DNA from 2 places in the Bradyrhizobium sp. CAR08 genome. Region 2 is predicted to be linked to the other one. Evidence: predicted binding sites of a transcription regulator. Region 2 holds the regulator's gene; the other holds the start of a gene.
What was found. Region 2 encodes PhoB, which activates phosphate uptake and scavenging genes when phosphate is short. Its sites were predicted from a motif close to TGTCATNNANCTGTCAT; they were not measured.
Positions count from the first base shown of each region.

Region 1: ACIPUD_RS05355 (DUF47 domain-containing protein) is a predicted target of PhoB. The motif match lies at 5,538-5,554, and genes of this name have one in related genera.

Region 1 covers NZ_JBIXJX010000002.1:337,893-347,356, forward strand. The annotation lists gene ACIPUD_RS05325 (PAS domain-containing protein) at 1-446, opposite strand, end outside; gene ACIPUD_RS05330 (ABC transporter ATP-binding protein) at 783-1,538, shown strand; gene ACIPUD_RS05335 (ABC transporter ATP-binding protein) at 1,531-2,277, shown strand; gene ACIPUD_RS05340 (ABC transporter substrate-binding protein) at 2,311-3,534, shown strand; gene ACIPUD_RS05345 (branched-chain amino acid ABC transporter permease) at 3,607-4,470, shown strand; gene ACIPUD_RS05350 (branched-chain amino acid ABC transporter permease) at 4,472-5,440, shown strand; gene ACIPUD_RS05355 (DUF47 domain-containing protein) at 5,598-6,242, shown strand; gene ACIPUD_RS05360 (inorganic phosphate transporter) at 6,258-7,265, shown strand; gene sugE (quaternary ammonium compound efflux SMR transporter SugE) at 7,258-7,572, opposite strand; gene ACIPUD_RS05370 (peptide chain release factor 3) at 7,736-9,355, shown strand.
Region 2 covers NZ_JBIXJX010000010.1:229,966-239,429, forward strand. The annotation lists gene ACIPUD_RS22295 (aspartate aminotransferase family protein) at 1-117, opposite strand, end outside; gene ACIPUD_RS22300 (GcrA family cell cycle regulator) at 573-1,085, shown strand; gene phoB (phosphate regulon transcriptional regulator PhoB) at 1,333-2,040, opposite strand; gene phoU (phosphate signaling complex protein PhoU) at 2,063-2,779, opposite strand; gene pstB (phosphate ABC transporter ATP-binding protein PstB) at 2,790-3,611, opposite strand; gene pstA (phosphate ABC transporter permease PstA) at 3,608-4,453, opposite strand; gene pstC (phosphate ABC transporter permease subunit PstC) at 4,458-5,447, opposite strand; gene pstS (phosphate ABC transporter substrate-binding protein PstS) at 5,547-6,560, opposite strand; gene ACIPUD_RS22335 (ATP-binding protein) at 6,704-8,002, opposite strand; gene ACIPUD_RS22340 (lysylphosphatidylglycerol synthase domain-containing protein) at 8,036-9,091, opposite strand; gene ACIPUD_RS22345 (hypothetical protein) at 9,424-9,464, shown strand, end outside.

The DNA.
Region 1 (9,464 bases), on a different contig from region 2:
TGGAACGGCAGCAGCAGGCGCTCATAGGCGACGATGCGGCCGTAGATGTCATCGACGTCGGCAACGCTGTAGACAGGCAGCCCACGCGCCACGCATTCATGATAGACCGGCATCACCAGGGGCGCGAGACGCGGCCCGATATAGTCGTCGAGCAGAACGCCCTTGCCGGTGTGTCCATAGGCGCGCGAGATGCGCGTGCCTTCGCTCTGGATGGTCAGACGCGGTGTCGGCATCGACGCATCCACCGTATAATAGATCAGATCGGAGAGCTCTTCCTCGAGCCGCGCAGGCTGGTACTCCCAGATCGCCGGGGCCGTCTGCTCGCGCGCATAGAGCCGCAGCCACGTGTTCAGGAGATCACGCTGCCTGATCGACTTGACCACGGAAGGAGCCGCGCTTGCAAAATCCAAGACAATATTCCCGGCGAATAGAAATTCCGGACGCATGAAACCCGCGCATGATCCTCGCTGCGGGAAAATTTTCTATGAAGGCTGGCGCATGGAACGAAAGACCGTTAACGACGGCTTGATGACCGGCGCTTTGCGAACCGGGAAGCCGGGCAGGCGCGACAACAAAACATGTCCGACTAAGGGAGCATAAGTCTCCCGGCCGGAGGCCTGACCTGCTCAGCTTTCCGCCTTGCCTAACCCCCGTCACCTCCGGCATATTCCGCGCCCGGAGGCGGCGTTCCGGATGAGCTCAAGGGAGTGGCTCCAAGGGCCTCCGGAAAGCCGAAGCAACAAGGATAGCCACGCGCGTTGTGCGGGCAGGGGGAAAACTGTTTGGCCGATGAGTTCATTCTCGAAACGGAAGGCTTGACCAAGGAGTTCGCGGGCTTCTTCGCCGTCCGCGACGTTGCGCTCAAGGTTCGCCGTGGGAGCATTCACGCGTTGATCGGCCCGAACGGCGCCGGCAAGACGACGTGCTTCAATCTTTTGACCAAGTTCCTCAAACCGTCTGCCGGAAAAATCCTGTACAAGGGGCAGGACATCACCGCGATGGCGCCCGCCGACGTGGCTCGCCTGGGGCTGGTTCGCTCGTTCCAGATCTCGGCGGTATTTCCCCATCTCACCGCGCTGGAAAACGTGCGCGTCGCGCTTCAGCGCCAGCACGGCAGCTCCTTCGATTTCTGGCGCTCCAAGTCCGTCCTCAACCAATTCAACGATCGCGCGCGCGAGCTGTTGAACGATGTCGGCCTCAGCGAGTTTTCCAATACGCCCGCGGTCGAGATGCCCTACGGGCGCAAGCGCGCACTGGAGATCGCAACCACGCTCGCGCTCGACCCGGAGATGATGCTGCTGGACGAGCCGATGGCCGGCATGGGCCACGAGGACATCGACAAGATCGCGGCGTTGATCAAGCGCATCTCCGCGAAATACACCATCCTGATGGTCGAGCATAATCTGAGCGTCGTTGCCAATCTCTCCGACATCATCACCGTGTTGACGCGCGGCCAGGTGCTGGCGCAAGGCCATTACAGCGAGCTCACCAAGGACGAACGCGTCAAGGAAGCCTATCTGGGAGCCGGTCATGGCTGAGACTGCAACGGCGGAAGCTCCCGCAAAGGCCGCGAGCGGCGGCAACCTCCTCCAGGTCCGCAACCTCGAAGCCTGGTACGGCGAGTCCCACATCCTGCACGGGATCAACTTCGACGTGAACGCGGGCGAGGTCGTCACCCTGCTCGGGCGCAACGGCGCCGGCAAGACCACCACGCTGAAGTCGATCATGGGCATCATCGGCAAGCGCACCGGCTCGGTGAAGTTCAATAACCAGGACATCATCCGCACGACCTCGGACAAGATCGCGCGGATGGGAATCGCGTTCTGCCCGGAAGAGCGGGGAATTTTCGCCAGCCTCGATGTCCGCGAGAACCTGCTGCTGCCACCGGTGGTGCGTCCCGGCGGATTGCCGCTCGAGCAGATCTTCGATCTGTTTCCGAACCTGAAGGAACGGCTCAACAGCCAGGGAACCAAACTCTCCGGCGGCGAGCAGCAGATGCTCGCGATCGCGCGCATCCTGCGCACCGGCGCGAACTTCCTGATGCTGGACGAGCCGACGGAGGGTCTCGCGCCCGTCATCATCCAGCAGATCGGTCACACCATTGCGCGGCTCAAGAAGGAGGGTTTTACGATCCTCCTGGTCGAGCAGAACTTCCGGTTCGCATCCACTGTCGCTGACCGCTATTACGTGGTCGAGCACGGCAAGATCATTGACGGATTTTCCAATGCGGAGCTCGCCGCCAACATGGACAAGCTCCACACCTATCTCGGTGTCTAGAACTGCCAACAAGAAGATTCATAGGGAAGTAGCATGATGACAAAGTCGATTGCGTCGTTTCTGCTCGGCACGGCGCTGGCCGTGACCACCGCGGGCGTAGCCTTCGCGCAGGACAAGACCGTCAAGATCGGCGCGCTGTCCGATCAGTCCGGGCTCTATGCCGATCTTGGCGGGCCGGGCTCGACGCTCGCCGCGCAGATGGCCATTGAAGATTCCGGTCTGGCTGCGAAGGGCTGGAAGATCGACATCATCTCGGGTGATCACCAGAACAAGCCCGACATCGGCACCGCGATCGCGCGGCAATGGTTCGACGTCGACAAGGTCGACCTCATCGTCGACGTGCCGAATTCCGGCGTGGCGCTCGCGGTCAACAACGTCATCAAGGAAAAGAACGGCGTCTATATCAACTCGGGCGCGGCGACCTCGGATTTGACCAACGCGCAGTGCTCGCCCAACACGGTGCACTGGACCTACGACACCTACATGCTTGCCCACACCACCGGCCAGGCGCTGGTGAAGGCCGGCGGCGACACGTGGTTCTTCCTGACCGCGGACTACGCCTTTGGCGCGGCGCTGGAGCGCGACACCACCGCTGTCGTTACCGCAAATGGCGGCAAGGTGGTCGGCGGCGTCAAGCACCCGCTGAACACGCCGGACTTCTCGTCCTTCCTGCTGCAGGCGCAGGCTTCCAAGGCCAAGATCATCGGCCTTGCCAATGCCGGCGGCGATACCACCAACACGATCAAGCAGGCGGCCGAGTTCGGCATCGTCAAGGGCGGCCAGAAGCTCGCGGCGCTGCTGCTGTTCCTCACCGACGTCAAGGCGATCGGGCTCGAGACCGCACAGGGCCTCAACTTCACCGAGACCTTCTACTGGGACATGAACGACCAGACCCGGGCGTTCTCGAAGCGCTTCGCCGAGAAGATGAAGAACAACGCGCCGCCGACCATGGTGCAGGCCGGCGTCTATGCGGGCGTGCGTCACTATTTCAAGGCACTGGAAGCGCTCGGCGGCAACCCGCATGACGGCGTCAAGGTCGTCGAGAAGATGAAGTCGATGCCGACGGAAGACGATCTGTTCGGCAAGGGCGAGATCCAGCCCAACGGCCGCACCATCCACAATGCCTATCTGTTCGAGGTGAAGAAGCCCTCCGAGTCCAAGGGACCGTGGGACTTCTACAAGCTGGTCGGCACGGTGCCGGGCGACCAGGCCTTCACGCCGCTGTCCGAGAGCAAGTGCGCGCTCTTGAAGAAGTAAGCTAACCGCCCGCAGGCCATCAGGCCTGCGGGCGACTTTCAGGGAACGCCGAAGGGACCAGGTGCGGGATCGATGCAGGCTCTTTACGCTCAGCTACTGGTAGGACTGATCAACGGCTCGTTCTACGCGCTGCTCAGTCTCGGGCTTGCCGTGATCTTCGGCATGCTCAACATCATCAATTTCGCCCATGGCGCGCTCTACATGATGGGCGCGTTCGTCGCCTACTTCCTGCTGAACCTCGGCGGCATCAACTACTGGTGGGCGTTGCTGCTTGCGCCTGTTATCGTCGGCATCTTCGGCATGATCCTGGAACGGACCATGCTGCAATGGCTGACCGGGCTGGATCATCTCTACGGCCTGCTGCTGACCTTCGGCATTGCGCTGATCGTGCAGGGCGTGTTTCAGAACTACTTCGGCTCCTCCGGCCTGCCTTACGCCATTCCGGACCAGCTCAAGGGCGGCATGAATCTCGGCTTCATGTTCCTGCCGGTCTATCGCGGCTGGGTCGTCATCTTCTCGCTGGTGGTCTGCATCGCGACCTGGTTCCTGATCGAGAAGACGCGGCTCGGCGCCTATTTGCGCGCCGCCACCGAAAACCCGACGCTCGTGCGCGCCTTCGGCGTCAACGTGCCGCGCATGATCACGCTGACCTACGGCCTCGGTGTCGGCCTTGCAGCGCTCGCCGGCGTGCTGTCGGCGCCGATCAACCAGGTGCGGCCGTTGATGGGCGCCGACCTCATCATCGTGGTGTTCGCGGTGGTCGTGATCGGCGGCATGGGATCGATCATGGGCTCCATCATCACCGGCTTCGCGCTCGGTGTGATCGAAGGCCTGACCAAATATTTCTACCCCGAGGCCTCCAACACCGTCGTGTTCGTGCTGATGGTGCTGGTGCTCTTGGTGAAGCCAACGGGATTGACGGGAAGGGCGGCCTGATATGACAGCCTTGACGGACGACACGCTGCCGGTAACCCCGCGCGCGATCCGCGACGAGATGATCGTGTTCGTGGTGATGGCGCTGCTGCTGGCTTCGGTGCCATTCACGGGGGTCTACCCGTTCTTCGTGATGCAGGCGCTGTGCTTCGCGCTGCTCGCCTGCGCCTTCAACCTGCTGATCGGCTACGGCGGTTTGCTGTCCTTCGGCCATGCGATGTTCCTGGGCACGGCCGGCTATTGCAGCGCGCATGCGCTGAAAGTATGGGCGCTGCCGCCGGAACTCGGCATCCTCGTCGGGGTCGCCGGTGCCTTCGTGCTCTCGCTCATCACGGGCTATATCTCGATCCGCCGCCAGGGCATCTATTTCTCGATGATCACGCTGGCGCTGTCGCAGCTCTTGTACTTCATCTACCTCCAGGCGCCGTTCACCCATGGCGAAGACGGCATCCAGGGTATTCCGCAGGGACGCATGTTCGGCGTCTTCGATCTGACCAAGCCCACCGTGCTCTACTACGTGGTGCTGGTCGGTTTCCTCGCCGGCTTCCTGCTGATCTTCCGCATCATCAACTCGCCGTTCGGCGAAGTCCTCAAGGCGATCCGCGAGAACGAGCCGCGCGCGATCTCGCTGGGTTACCGCACCGATCAGTACAAGTTCCTGGCTTTCGTCCTGTCGGGCACGCTGGCCGGCTTTGCCGGTGCGCTGAAAGTCTTCGTGGCGCAGAATGCCTCGCTCACCGACGTGCACTGGTCGATGTCGGGCGAAGTCGTGCTGATGACGCTGGTCGGCGGACTCGGAACCGTCTTCGGTCCCGTGGTCGGTGCCTTCGTGATCATCGCCATGCAGCAATATTTGGCGGGGTTCGGCCAATGGGTGACCGTGATCCAGGGCTCGATCTTCGTGATCTGCGTGCTCACCTTCCGCCGTGGCGTCATCGGCGAAATCGCGCATTACTTCCGGCGGTCGCTGTAAGTCATTGATATAATAGAAGATGTGTTGACGCGCGAAAGCGGTGGATGATCCAGCTCCACGGGCGTGAGGTGGCACGCGCGTGGATCGAAAATGGTCTATGACAGTTTCATGACGGCCCGCTTGGGCCAGGCCATCATCCAACCGGTAGTCTCTCCCCATGATGCGATTGTTTCGCGCTTTCCTGCCGAAGGAAGAACGGTTCTTCGACCTGTTCGACCGCCACGCCCAGACCGTGATCCAGGGCTCGATCGCGCTCCAGAGCATGCTCAACGGGGGCGAGGAGACGCCGGTCTATTGCCAGCGCGTCAACCAGTTCGAGAACGATGCCGACAACATCACCCGTGAGGTGCTGACCGCGGTGCGCCGCACCTTCATCACCCCGTTCGACCGCGGCGACATCAAGAACCTGATCACCTCGATGGACGACGCCATCGACCAGATGCAGCAGACCGCCAAGGCCGTGATGCTGTTCGAGGTCCGCAGCTTCGAGCCGCCGATGCGGGAGATCGGCGGGCTTCTGATCGAATGCGCCAATCTGGTCGGCCGCGCGCTGCCGCTGATGCAGAAGATCGGTCAGAACGTGGCCATGCTGACCGCGATCACGGAAGAGCTTGGCAAGCTGGAAGGCCGCGTCGACGATCTCCATGATATCGGGCTGAAGGAACTGTTCCTCAAGCATCGCGGCGGCAACGCGATGGATTTCATCGTCGGCGCAGAGATCTACGACCATCTCGAGAAAGTCGCCGACCGCTTCGACGACGTCGCGAACGAGATCAACAGCATCGTCATCGAGCAAGTTTAGGGCAGGGGCCACGCCGTGGATGTTGCGCTGGGTCTTCCCGTCCTGGTCGGATTGATCGCCGTCGCGCTGCTGTTCGACTTCCTGAACGGCCTGCACGACGCCGCCAATTCGATCGCGACCATCGTCTCGACCCGCGTGCTGCGGCCGCAATACGCGGTGTTCTGGGCCGCGTTCTTCAACTTCGTCGCCTTCATGGTGTTCGGGCTGCACGTTGCCCAGACTATCGGCACCGGCATCATCGATCCCGCGATCGTGGATGCTCAGGTGATCTTCGCCGCGCTGGTCGGCGCCATCGTCTGGAACCTGGTGACATGGGCGCTCGGCATCCCATCGTCCTCGTCTCATGCATTGATCGGCGGCTTGTTTGGTGCCGGCGTGGCAAAAGCCGGCCTTTCAGCGGCGGTCTGGAGCGGGTTGTCCAAGACGGTGATCGCCATCGTGCTGTCTCCGCTGGTCGGCTTCCTGCTCGCGATGGTGCTGGTCGCGATCGTCTCCTGGGCCTCGGTGCGCTCCACGCCCTTTGCCGTGGATCGCGCCTTCCGCATCCTGCAATTCGCCTCCGCCTCGCTCTATTCGCTCGGCCATGGTGGTAACGACGCTCAGAAGACCATGGGCATCATCGCCGTGCTGCTCTATTCGCAGGGCCAGCTCGGCGGCGAATTCTTCGTACCCTTCTGGGTGGTGCTCTCGTGCCAGGCCGCGATGGCGATGGGGACGCTGATGGGCGGCTGGCGCATCGTCCGCACCATGGGCCTGCGCATCACCAGGCTGACCCCGATGCAGGGCTTTTGCGCCGAGACCGGCGGTGCCGCGACCCTGTTCATGGCGACCTTTCTCGGCGTTCCGGTCTCGACCACCCACACCATCACCGGCGCCATCGTCGGCGTCGGCGCCGCCCGCCGCCTCTCGGCGGTGCGCTGGAACGTCGCCAGCTCGATCGTCTATGCCTGGGTGATCACGATGCCGGCCTCGGCCATCGTCGCCGCGCTGAGCTGGTGGGCGGTCAAGATCTTCGTCAGGTAACCAGCTTCAGTCCGACAATGCCGGCGACGATCAGCCCGATGCTGGCGAGGCGGAACGCGGTGGCCGGCTCGCCGAACAGGACGATGCCGAGCGTCGCGGTGCCGACCGCACCGATGCCGGTCCAGACCGCATAAGCGGTTCCAATCGGAAGCGATTTGAGGGCGAGCCCGAGCAGGATGATGCTGCCGGCCATGGCGCCGAGCGTGAGGACTGACGGAACGAGCCTGGTGAACCCCTCGGTATATTTGAGGCCGATCGCCCAGGAGATCTCCAGCAGACCGGCGACGAACAGGATGCTCCAGGCCATGACGACCCTCCATTCAAGGCAGGGTCGTCCCCGCGACTGGTGTGCTGATAGCAAGGGAAGGCCGTCCCTCCCAACCCAAGCCCGATATGGGGCTGGCCGGAAGCCTCCGCAATCACCAGATCAGGCTTGATCAGGCTCATTTTCCCTGCCAAACGCTGCCGCAATGTCCGACATCGCCACCACAGCCGAATCGACGGCCCGTTCCTCGCTTGCCGCTGAAGTGTCGCGGCGGCGTACTTTTGCGATCATCTCGCATCCGGACGCCGGCAAGACCACGCTGACCGAAAAGCTGCTGCTGTTCGGTGGCGCCATCAATCTCGCCGGCCAGGTCAAGGCCAAGGGCGAGCGGCGCAACACGCGTTCGGACTGGATGAAGATCGAGCGCGAGCGCGGCATCTCGGTCGTGACCTCGGTCATGACCTTCGAGTTCGAGGGCCTCGTGTTCAACCTGCTGGACACGCCGGGCCACGAGGACTTTTCGGAAGACACCTATCGCACGCTTACGGCGGTCGATTCCGCCGTCATGGTGATCGACGCCGCCAAGGGCATCGAGGCGCGCACCCGAAAGCTGTTCGAGGTATGTCGTCTTCGGGATATCCCGATCATCACCTTCATCAACAAGATGGACCGCGAGAGCCGCGACGTCTTCGAGCTCCTCGACGAGATCGAGAAGACGCTGGCGCTCGATACCACGCCGATGACCTGGCCTGTCGGCCGCGGCCGCGAGTTCCTCGGCACCTATGACGTCGTCAATGGCGGCGTGCGCCTGCTCGAAGGCGGTGGCGCCAAAACTGGCGCGGCGCAGCAGATCGAGATCGCCGAGCTCGCCAAGCTCAATGCCAATCTCGACGTGTCGGCGGTCAAGGACGAGCTCGAGCTCGTCACCGCGGCTTCAAAACCGTTCGAGCTCGAAGCGTTTCGCGAGGGCCATCTGACGCCGGTTTATTTCGGCAGCGCGCTACGCAATTTCGGCGTCGGCGACCTGCTGCAAGGGCTCGGCAAGTTCGCGCCCGAGCCGCGCGCGCAGGAGAGCGACCAGCGCAAGGTCGAAGCCACCGACCCGCGCATGAGCGCCTTCGTGTTCAAGATCCAGGCCAATATGGATCCCAACCACCGCGACCGTATCGCCTTCGCGCGGCTGTGCTCCGGCAAGCTGAGCCGCGGCATGAAGGCGAAGCTCGTGCGCACCGGCAAGAGCATGCCGCTGTCCAGCCCGCAATTCTTCTTCGCGCAGGACCGTTCGGTTGCGGACGAAGCCTATGCCGGCGACGTCGTCGGCATTCCCAATCACGGCACGCTGCGCATCGGCGATACGCTGACCGACGGTGAGGATTTCAACTTCGTCGGCGTGCCGAGCTTTGCGCCGGAAATCGTCCGCCGCGTGCGTCTCACCGATGCGATGAAAGCGAAGAAGTTGAAGGAAGCGCTTCAGCAGATGTCGGAAGAGGGCGTGGTGCAGGTGTTCCGCCCGCGCGACGGCGCACCGGCGTTGGTCGGAGTCGTTGGCGCACTCCAGCTCGACGTGCTCAAGGCCCGGCTGGATGCGGAATATTCGCTCCCAGTCGAATTCGAGGTCAGCGAGTTCCAGCTCGCGCGCTGGGTCTCGTCGGACGACCGCAAGAAGCTCGATACCTTCATCGCTGCCAACACCTCCAGCATCGCCGACGATGTCGACGGCGATCCCGTCTATCTGGCGCGGAACGAGTTCTATCTCGGCTACACAAGGGAACGGGCGGAGGGCATCGAGTTCACCAACGTCAAGGACGTCAAGAAGAAGGGCTAGGGTGGGGCTCCGTCCGCTCCTCACCCTCCGCTGTCATGCCCCGGCTTGACCGGGGCATCCAGTACGCCGCGGCCTCTCGGCTCAACAACGATCGCCTCTGGAATACTGG
Region 2 (9,464 bases):
GAAATCGAGATAGCGCTCGCCATTGGTCGCGATCAGCCAGCAGCCTTCGCCACGCTCGAAACCAAGGTCGGACCTGGCGAAAACGGGGAGCAAATGCGGCGCTGCGCTGTTAGTCATGATGGTCACTTGAATGTTGCGGACGGAGTGAGCGTGCATTGCGCAACGCACCATCGACCGGCCCGGAAAACGAAACGTGCCGCCTCTTGAGGGCGGCACGTGCGACTATCTTAGGCCTGGTGAAACGGGTGTCAATGCCGCCCGGAAAGCCTCGCGAAACGCTGAATCCGTAGTCTTGCGGTGCCGATTTTGCGGGATTTGGCCACGGAACATGTGGAAGCGAGTCGGCGGACTCTTGCGCGGGAGTCACGCCATATTGTAGCGTTTGGATTGTCAGATACGACATCTCGTGCAGTGGTTCTGATCTTTAAGTCCTTATGTACCGGCGTAAACGTTCGGGCGTTCAAGACGCGCCCGGCGAGCCTTAAGGGATTCTGGCGGCACGGGTTTTTGAAGGCTTAGGCATTCGCTGCGAGGCCCCAGGATGGCTGGCGCGCAGCGAGGGAAAGGGTGCAATGACGGTTTTGACCTGGTCCGATGATCGCGTCGAGCAGCTGAAAAAGCTCTGGGAGGCCGGACTTTCGGCCAGCCAGATCGCGGCGGAGCTCGGCAATGTGACCCGCAATGCCGTGATCGGCAAAGTGCACAGGCTCGGCCTTTCGGGCCGCGCCAAGAGCCCATCATCGGCAGCGCCGCGGCCGCGCAAGGCGCGCCCCGCGCAGCACATGATGCGGGTGAGCCGCCCGATCTCGCGCGGCAACACCGCGCTGGCGCAGGCCTTCGAGGTGGAGGCTGAGCCGGATCCGGTCACCTATGACAACGTGGTGCCGATGAGCCAGCGGCTGTCGCTGCTGGAATTGAACGAGGCGACCTGCCACTGGCCGGTCGGCGATCCCTCGAGCCCGGACTTCTTCTTCTGCGGTGGAAGGGCGCTGTCCGGACTGCCCTATTGCGCCCAGCACTCGCGCGTTGCGTACCAGCCGGCGTCGGATCGGCGCCGCGCACCGGTGAAGCCGGGTCCGCGGTAATCACGGCAAGTCGTCGCGCGAAGACGATTCAACAATTTCAGCGTCGTCCCGGCCTAGTGCGCAATTGCGCACGGGGGGCCGGGACCCATACTCCGAGCACGCAATAATCGTGCGGAAGGGGTCACTCCGAGTCTTCGCCAAACCACGTTCGGTGGTTATGGGCCCGGATCAGCGCTCGCTTCGCTCGCTTGTCCGGGACGACGGCTGAGAATGCAGGGACAACTCGCCAACAAACAAGCCTGCAACCCTACACCTGCTCCGCCTTGGCAAACCGATCATCCAGCGCGTAGCCGGCGCCGCGGACGGTGCGGATCGGGTCCTGCTCGCGGCCGAGATTGAGCAGCTTGCGCAGGCGGCCGATATGCACGTCGACGGTGCGCTCGTCGATATAGATGTCGCGACCCCAGACGCTGTCGAGCAGTTGCTCGCGCGAGAACACGCGCCCCGGATGCTCCAGGAAGAACTCCAGCAGGCGATATTCGGTCGGACCGAGATCGATCGGCCGGCCCGAGCGCGCCACGCGGCGCTTGTCGCGGTCGAGCTCGATGTCGCCAAAAGCAAGCACCGTCGCGAGCCGCTCCGGGCTTGCGCGCCGCAGCAGGCCTTTCACGCGCGCCAGCAGCTCCGGCACCGAGAACGGCTTGACGATGTAATCGTCGGCGCCGGTCGCAAGACCCCGCACCCGCTCGCTCTCCTCGCCGCGCGCGGTGAGCATGATGATCGGGAGCTGCTTGGTCTCGGGACGGGTGCGAAGCCGCCGGCACAATTCGATGCCTGACAGGCCCGGCAGCATCCAGTCGAGCACGATCAGATCGGGGATGTGCTCCTTGAGGCGGGTGTCGGCGTCGTCGCCGCGCATCACCGTCTCGACGTCATAGCCGTCGCCTTCGAGGTTGTAGCGGAGAAGCTCGGTCAGGGCTTCCTCGTCCTCAACCACCATAATGCGTGCGCCCATCGGGTCGTCGCTCCCTAAGTCTTCAGGTGTTCGGTACCGTGTTGGCGAAGGTCGTCATGTCGCCCTTCGGCCGCTTGTCGGTGATGGCCTGGCCCTCGATCATGTAGAACACGGTCTCGGCGATGTTGGTGGCGTGGTCGCCGATCCGCTCGATGTTCTTGGCGCAGAACATCAGATGGATGCAGAACGAGATGTTGCGCGGATCCTCCATCATGTAGGTGAGGAGCTCGCGGAACAGCGAGGTGCAGATGGCGTCGACCTCCTCGTCGCCCTTCCAGACCGCCATCGCCGCCGGCAGATCATGCGCGGCATAGGCGTCCAGCACCGACTTGACCTGCTGCTGCACGAGGTCGGTCATGTGCTCGAGGCCGCGGAACAGCTTGAGCGGATGGAAGTCCGTCTCCAGCGCCGCGACGCGCTTGCCCATGTTCTTGGCGAGGTCGCCGATGCGCTCGAGATCGGTCGCGACGCGCATGGCGCCGACGATCTCGCGCAGATCGACCGCCATCGGCTGGCGGCGGGCGATGGTGAGCACCGCACGCTCCTCGATGCGCTTCTGCAGCGCGTCGAGCTCGGTGTCGATGGCGACGACGCGCTGGCCGAGCGGGACGTCGCGGCGGATCAGCGCGTCGACGGACTCGACGATCATGCGCTCGGCGATGCCGCCCATCTCGGCGACCAGGCGAGTGAGTTCCTGGAGGTCGGTGTCGAAAGCCTTTGCGGTATGTTCAGAACCCATGTCGCGTCTCCTAGCCGAACCGGCCGGTGATGTAATCCTGCGTGCGCCGATCTGACGGCGACGTGAAGATCTTGCTGGTGTCGTCGAACTCTATCAGCTCGCCGAGATACATGAAGGCGGTCTTGTCGGAGACGCGCGCCGCCTGTTGCATGTTGTGGGTGACGATAGCGATCGTGTAATCCTCGGACAGCTCCTGGATCAGCTCCTCGACCTTGGCGGTCGAGATCGGGTCGAGCGCCGAACAGGGTTCGTCGAACAGGATCACCTCGGGCCGCACCGCGACGGTGCGGGCGATGCAGAGGCGCTGCTGCTGGCCGCCGGAGAGCGACAGGCCGGAGGCGTTGAGCTTGTCCTTGACCTCGTTCCACAGCGCGCCGCCGCGCAGCGCCTTCTCGACGCGGCCGTCCATCTCGGACTTCGAGATCTTCTCATAGAGACGGATGCCGAACGCGATGTTCTCGTAGATCGTCATCGGGAACGGCGTCGGCTTCTGGAACACCATGCCGACGCGGGCGCGCAGCAAATTGAGGTCCAGCCTGGGGTCGAGGATGTTGGTCTGATCGAGCATCAGCTGACCGGTGGCGCGCTGGCCGGGATAGAGGTCGTACATCCGGTTGAAGATGCGCAGCAGGGTCGACTTGCCGCAGCCCGACGGTCCGATGAACGCCGTAACGCGGTTGGCGCCGAGCGTCAGGTTGATGTTCTTCAGCGCATGGTGCTCGCCGTAATAGAAGTTCAGGTTACGCACGGTCACCTTCGGGGGCGCCTCGGGCAGCACCGCCGCGTGCGGCAGTCCACCGGACGCGCTCATCGACACGGAAAGATCACTCATTTTGCGGTCCTCTCGGCGCCAAGGATGCGCGCGAAAATATTAAGGGCAAGAACGGTCAGGGTGATGAGCAGCGCCCCGCTCCAGGCCAACTGCTTCCAATAGGCATAGGGGCTCTGCACGAAGTTGTTGATGGTCACAGGCAGGTTCGCCATCGTCTTGTTCAGGCCGAGGCTGAAGAACTGGTTCGATAGCGCGGTGAACAGCAGCGGCGCGGTTTCACCGGCGACGCGAGCGGTCGCGAGCAGCACGCCGGTGATGAGACCCGATCGGGCAGCCCGATAAGCGATCCGCTTGATCACCAGCGAACGCGGCAGGCCGAGCGCCGAGGCCGCCTCGCGCAACGCGTTCGGCACCAGCAGCAGCATGTCCTCGGTCGTGCGCAGCACCACCGGGATCACGATGACCGCGAGGGCGAGCGAGCCTGCGATCGCCGAGAAGCCGCGCATCGGCACCACCACGGCGCCGTAGATGAACAGGCCGATGATGATCGAGGGCGCCGAGAGCAGGATGTCGTTGATGAAGCGGATCACCGAGGTCAGCCGGTCGTTGCGGCCGTATTCGGCGAGATAGGTGCCGGCGAACATGCCGAGCGGCGCGCCGATGCCGACGCCGATCACGGTCATGATCAGCGAGCCGACGATGGCGTTGAGCAGACCGCCCTCGTTCGATCCCGGTGGCGGCGTGTTCTCGGTGAACAGCTGGACATTGAGTCCCGCCAGCCCGTTGTAGAGCAGCGTGATCAGGATCAGCGCGAGCCAGGTGACGCCGAAGGCGGTTGCGGCGATGCAGAGCCCGCGGACGACGATGTCCTTGCGGCGTCGGCGTGAATAGATCGGATTCATGGCGCTAATTCCCCGCCTTCTTTTCCAGCCGCATCAGCATCAGCCGCGCCGCTGCGAGCACGAAGAAGGTCAGAACGAACAGCAGGAGGCCGAGCAGGATCAGGCCGGATTGGTGCAGGCCGTCGCTCTCGGCGAACTCGGATGCGATCGCCGCCGAGATCGTGGTGCCCGGCGCAAAGATCGATGACGAGATCCGGAACGAGTTGCCGATGATGAAGGTCACCGCCATGGTCTCGCCGAGCGCGCGGCCCAGCGCCAGCATGATGCCGCCGATGACGCCGACCCGGGTGTAGGGGATCACCACGCTGCGGACGACTTCCCATGTGGTGCAGCCGACGCCGTAGGCGGCTTCCTTCAGGACCGGAGGCACCGTCTTGAACACGTCGACCGAGATCGAGGTGATGAAGGGCAGCACCATGATGGCAAGGATCAGCGCGGCATTGAACAGGCTGAGATAGGACGGGGGACCTGCGAAGATCGCGCCCAGCACGGGAACGCCGTCGAAGATCTTGATCATGAAGGGCTGGAACGTGTTGGCCAGGAACGGACCCAACACGAAGAAGCCCCACATGCCGTAGATGATCGAGGGAATACCGGCGAGCAGCTCGATTGCCATGCCGATCGGGCGGCGCAGCCATTGCGGGCAGAGCTCGGTGAGGAAGATCGCAATGCCGAGACCCACGGGAATGGCGATCAGCATCGCGATGAAGGAGGTGACGAGCGTGCCGTACATCGGCCCGAGCGCGCCGAGCACCGGCGGATCTGCGGAGGGCGCCCAGCGCTGCGTCCACAGGAAGGAGACGCCGTATTCTTTCATCGCCGGGAAAGCGCCGACGATCAGCGAAATGATGATGCCGCCGAGGATCAGAAGCACCGAGATCGCGGAGAGCCGCGTAATCCAGTAGAAGGTAACGTCGCCGAGCTTGAACGCGCTCAAGGCCTTGGCGCGGTCATACGGTCCGGCGTCGTCGATTACATCGCTCTGAACGGCCATCTCTGCCACGCCGATCCCCTGTACCAAATAGTATACGTTTTTTGTTGGTCCGTGCCCCGGATGCAGCGCAGCGCATCCGGGGGCACGAGCGTCGCGAACCTAGCTCTTGATGTCGGCAGCCCAGGTCTTCTCGATCAGCTGAACGACCGGATCCGGCATCGGGATGTAGTCGAGCTCTTCAGCCGCCTTGCCGCCGCTCTTGAAGGCCCAGCGGAAGAACTTGATGGCTTCCTGCGAGGCCGCCTTGTCGGTGGCGTCCTTGTGCATGAGGATGAAGGTCGCCGCCGTGATCGGCCAGGATTTCTCGCCGGGCTGGTCGGTCAGGATGACGTAGTAGCCGGGAGCCTTGGCCCAGTCGGCGTTGGAGGCGGCCGCCTGGAAGGCTTCGACGGTGGGCTGCACAGGCTTGCCGGCCTTGTTGATGAGACCGGTGTAGGTCAGCTTGTTCTGCTTGGCATAGGCGTACTCGACATAGCCAATCGAGTTCTTGGTCTGGCTGATGTTGCCGGACACGCCTTCATTGCCCTTGGCGCCGACGCCGACCGGCCACTCGACCGCGGTACCCTCACCGACCTTGCTCTTCCAATCCGCGCTGGCCTTGGCGAGGTAGTTGGTGAAGTTGAAGGTGGTGCCCGAACCGTCCGAACGGCGGACCACGGTGATGGCCTCCGAGGGCAGCTTCACGTTCGGGTTGAGCTTCTTGATCGCGGCGTCGTCCCATTTGGTGATCTTGCCGAGATAGATGCTGGCCAGCGTCTCGCCGTCGAACACCAGTTCACCGGGCTTCACGCCCTCGATGTTGACGACGGGCACGATGGCACCCATCACCATCGGCCACTGGACGAGGCCGTCCTTCTCGAGCTGCTCGGCCTTGAGCGGCGCATCGCTGGCGCCGAAGGTCACGGTCTTGGCCTGGATCTGCTTAATGCCGCCGCCGGAGCCGATCGACTGGTAGTTCAGACCGTTGCCGGTCTCCTTCTTGTAGGCGTCGGCCCATTTGGAATAGATCGGGAACGGGAACGTCGCGCCGGCTCCGGTGATGTCGGCAGCAAAGGCCGCCGTCGTCGATGCGGCGACCATGCCAGCAGCGACGAGTGTTTTGAGGAAATTCATGCTGGTCTCCATACAGGGGAGCGAAGCGCCATCCGCGCCCGATCGCGCTCCCCGTGCCGCCCCTTTAGGAGCGGACAGCTGAGCTTTTACGAAGGTTTGGTGACAGTCGGATGACAGTGTTAAGCAGCTGAAATCGCTGGAATTTAGCTCAGAGCCGCAGGCTTGCCCTGGGGAAAACAGGCGGTGAAAGTGGCGCCCTGTTTGGGCACGCTTTCGATCAAAAGCCGGCCGCGATGACGGTTAAGAATATGTTTCACCAGCGACAATCCCAGGCCGGTGCCGCCCTGCGAGCGGCTGTCGCCGACATCGACCCGGTAGAAGCGCTCGGTCAGCCGCGGCAGGTGCTCCGGCGCGATGCCGGGGCCGAAATCCCGGACCAGCACCCGGATTTCCTGAGTTCCATCAGGGGCCGCGCCTGATATCAGCGACACGATAATGCGTCCACCGGAGGCGCCGTATTTGAGCGCGTTCTCGATCAAATTCTCGAACAGGCGGAGCAACTCCTCGCGGTCCCCCGCGATCAGCACCGGGGTCTCGGGCAGCTGGGTCTCGACCTCGACCTGGCGTTCCCGCGCCAGCGGTTCGAGCCCATCGGCGACCTGCAAGATGATCGGCAGCAGGTCGACCAGGGTGTCGGGCCGCACATGGGCCGACAGCTCCACCCGCGACAGCGACAAGAGATCGTCGATCAGGCGCGCCATCCGGGTGGCCTGGTTGTGCATGATGCCGAGGAAGCGCTCGCGCGCCTTGGGATCCTCCTTGGCTTGGCCCTGGAGCGTGTCGATGAAGCCGGACAGCGCGGCCAGCGGCGTGCGCAGCTCGTGGCTGGCATTGGCGACGAAATCGGCCCGCATTTCCTCGACCCGGCGCAGCGGCGTCTGGTCGTGAAAGGTCATCAGCATGCATTTGTCGGCGCCGCCAAAGGTGGTCGGCACCGGCACCGGCGTGATGGTCAGCTCCATCCAGCGGTCGACCGGGACATGGTCGAGATAGGTCGCGCGCCGCGGCTCGGTGGTCGCGATCGACTCGCGCAGCGCCGTGATGATCTCGGGCGAGCGCAGCGCGAACTGGGCGAGCTCATTCCGGCGCAGTGCCGGCGCGAGCTGGGCGGCTGCGGCGTTGAGATGGATGACGCGGCCGGCGCGGTCGAGCAGGACCGCGGGATCGGGCATGCCGGCGACCACTGCGGCGACCGCCGCGCTCTCGACCGGGTTGACGCGGCGGGTCTCTTCGCGCGAGGCGGCGGTATCGTGCAGGCGCCACGGGATCAGCGCTGCGGCCGCGATGCAGAGGAACACCGCAATCGCATGCAGCGCCGATAATTCCCCCAGCGAGACCACCACGGATAGCGCGAGCGCCGCGGCGATCAGGATGACGGTCGAGTGCCGCAGCCGGTCGGACCAGGGCGGGGAGGAGGGAGAAGTTGGGGCGTCGATCGCCATCGGGGCGGGCTTCTCCAAAAGGCCTTGCGCCGGTCAGGCGCCGCTGTCGCTGCGCTTTCTCACGTAAGCGGCTTCAGGCGCGGGGCCGGGGTCGAGCTTGAGCGCCGCCTGCTGCAGGCGCTTCGATCGCGCGCCGATGATAACTTCGCGAAACGTCAGCAAGATTACAGAAATGACGAAAGGGGACAGATAATAGAGGACGCGGAACAGCAGCATCCCGCCCAGCAGCTCCTCGCGGTCCATCTGCCAGAGCCCGACCAGCATCGCCGCGTCGAACACGCCAAGGCCTCCGGGCGAATGGCTGGCAAAGCCGAGCAGCGTGGCCGAGACGAAGATCACCGCGACCACCACGAAACCGAGATTGGGCTCGTCAGGGACCAGCACGTACATCGCGAGCGCGCAGAAGCCGAGATCGATGATGCCGATCGCGATCTGGAGCAGCGTCAGCGGGCCGCCCGGCAGCATCACGGTCCAGGGCCCGCGGCCGACCATGCGCGGCTGGGTCCAGACCCAGACCACGTAAGCGACCAGTCCGACGATGATCATCATCGCCAGCATCCGGTTCAGCCAGGGCGGAAGCATGTCGATCGAGGCCGCGGCTTCCGGATGATAGGAGATGCCGAGGCCCAGCACCGCGGCATTGCCGAGCCAGAAGGTCAGGCCCGCGAGGAAACAGATCTTTGCGACGTCGATCGCGTTCAGGCCGTAGGCGGAATAGATGCGGTAGCGCACCGCGCCGCCGGTGAAGACGCTGGCGCCGACATTGTGGCCGATCGAATAGCTGGTGAAGGCAGCGAGCGCGTTAATCCGATAGGGCACGTGGGGATGGCCGATCGCGCGCACGGCGAACAGGTCGTAGAAGGTCAGCGTGAAATAGCCCGCAGCGACGAACAGCGCCGCCATCGCGATCTGGCTCGGCTCGGTACTCTTGATCGCTTCGAGGACTTCGTTGACATCGATGCCGCGCAGCATGTGGTAGAGCACATAGCAAGCGATGCCGATGACCGCGACGCTGATCACAACTCCAAGCTTATGCAGGATTTGCTTCTGGCGCAGAAACGACATCGCCCTGCGTATGGCTTCCAGCATCTAAACCTCGAACAACGCTTCAGCGGCCAGGGTGGCCGGCGAACAGGCGGACGACACGCAGGCACCCGACGAATCCTCGCCGGCGGCTCCGGCATCGCGCATGCCCCCTGCCCCTCCACTAGCGCGTTTTGGGGCGGAGTGGAATTCGACAATTCGAACAAAAAGTCGTGGCTTCAAGGTTTTAGGCAGGTTGCGGGCTCCTGATGCACGGTTTGGCGCTTTCGGCGGCAAGCCTGACGCGAATCTCCATGGCCATCCTGGCGCAGACGCCATGAAGTTTTGATGATTTCGGCCATACAATGTTCCGTCACGGCTTAAGTCGAAATCAATCTATGGGCGGGATTTCGCTGTTGAAAGAGGGTCGCGCCGCGCG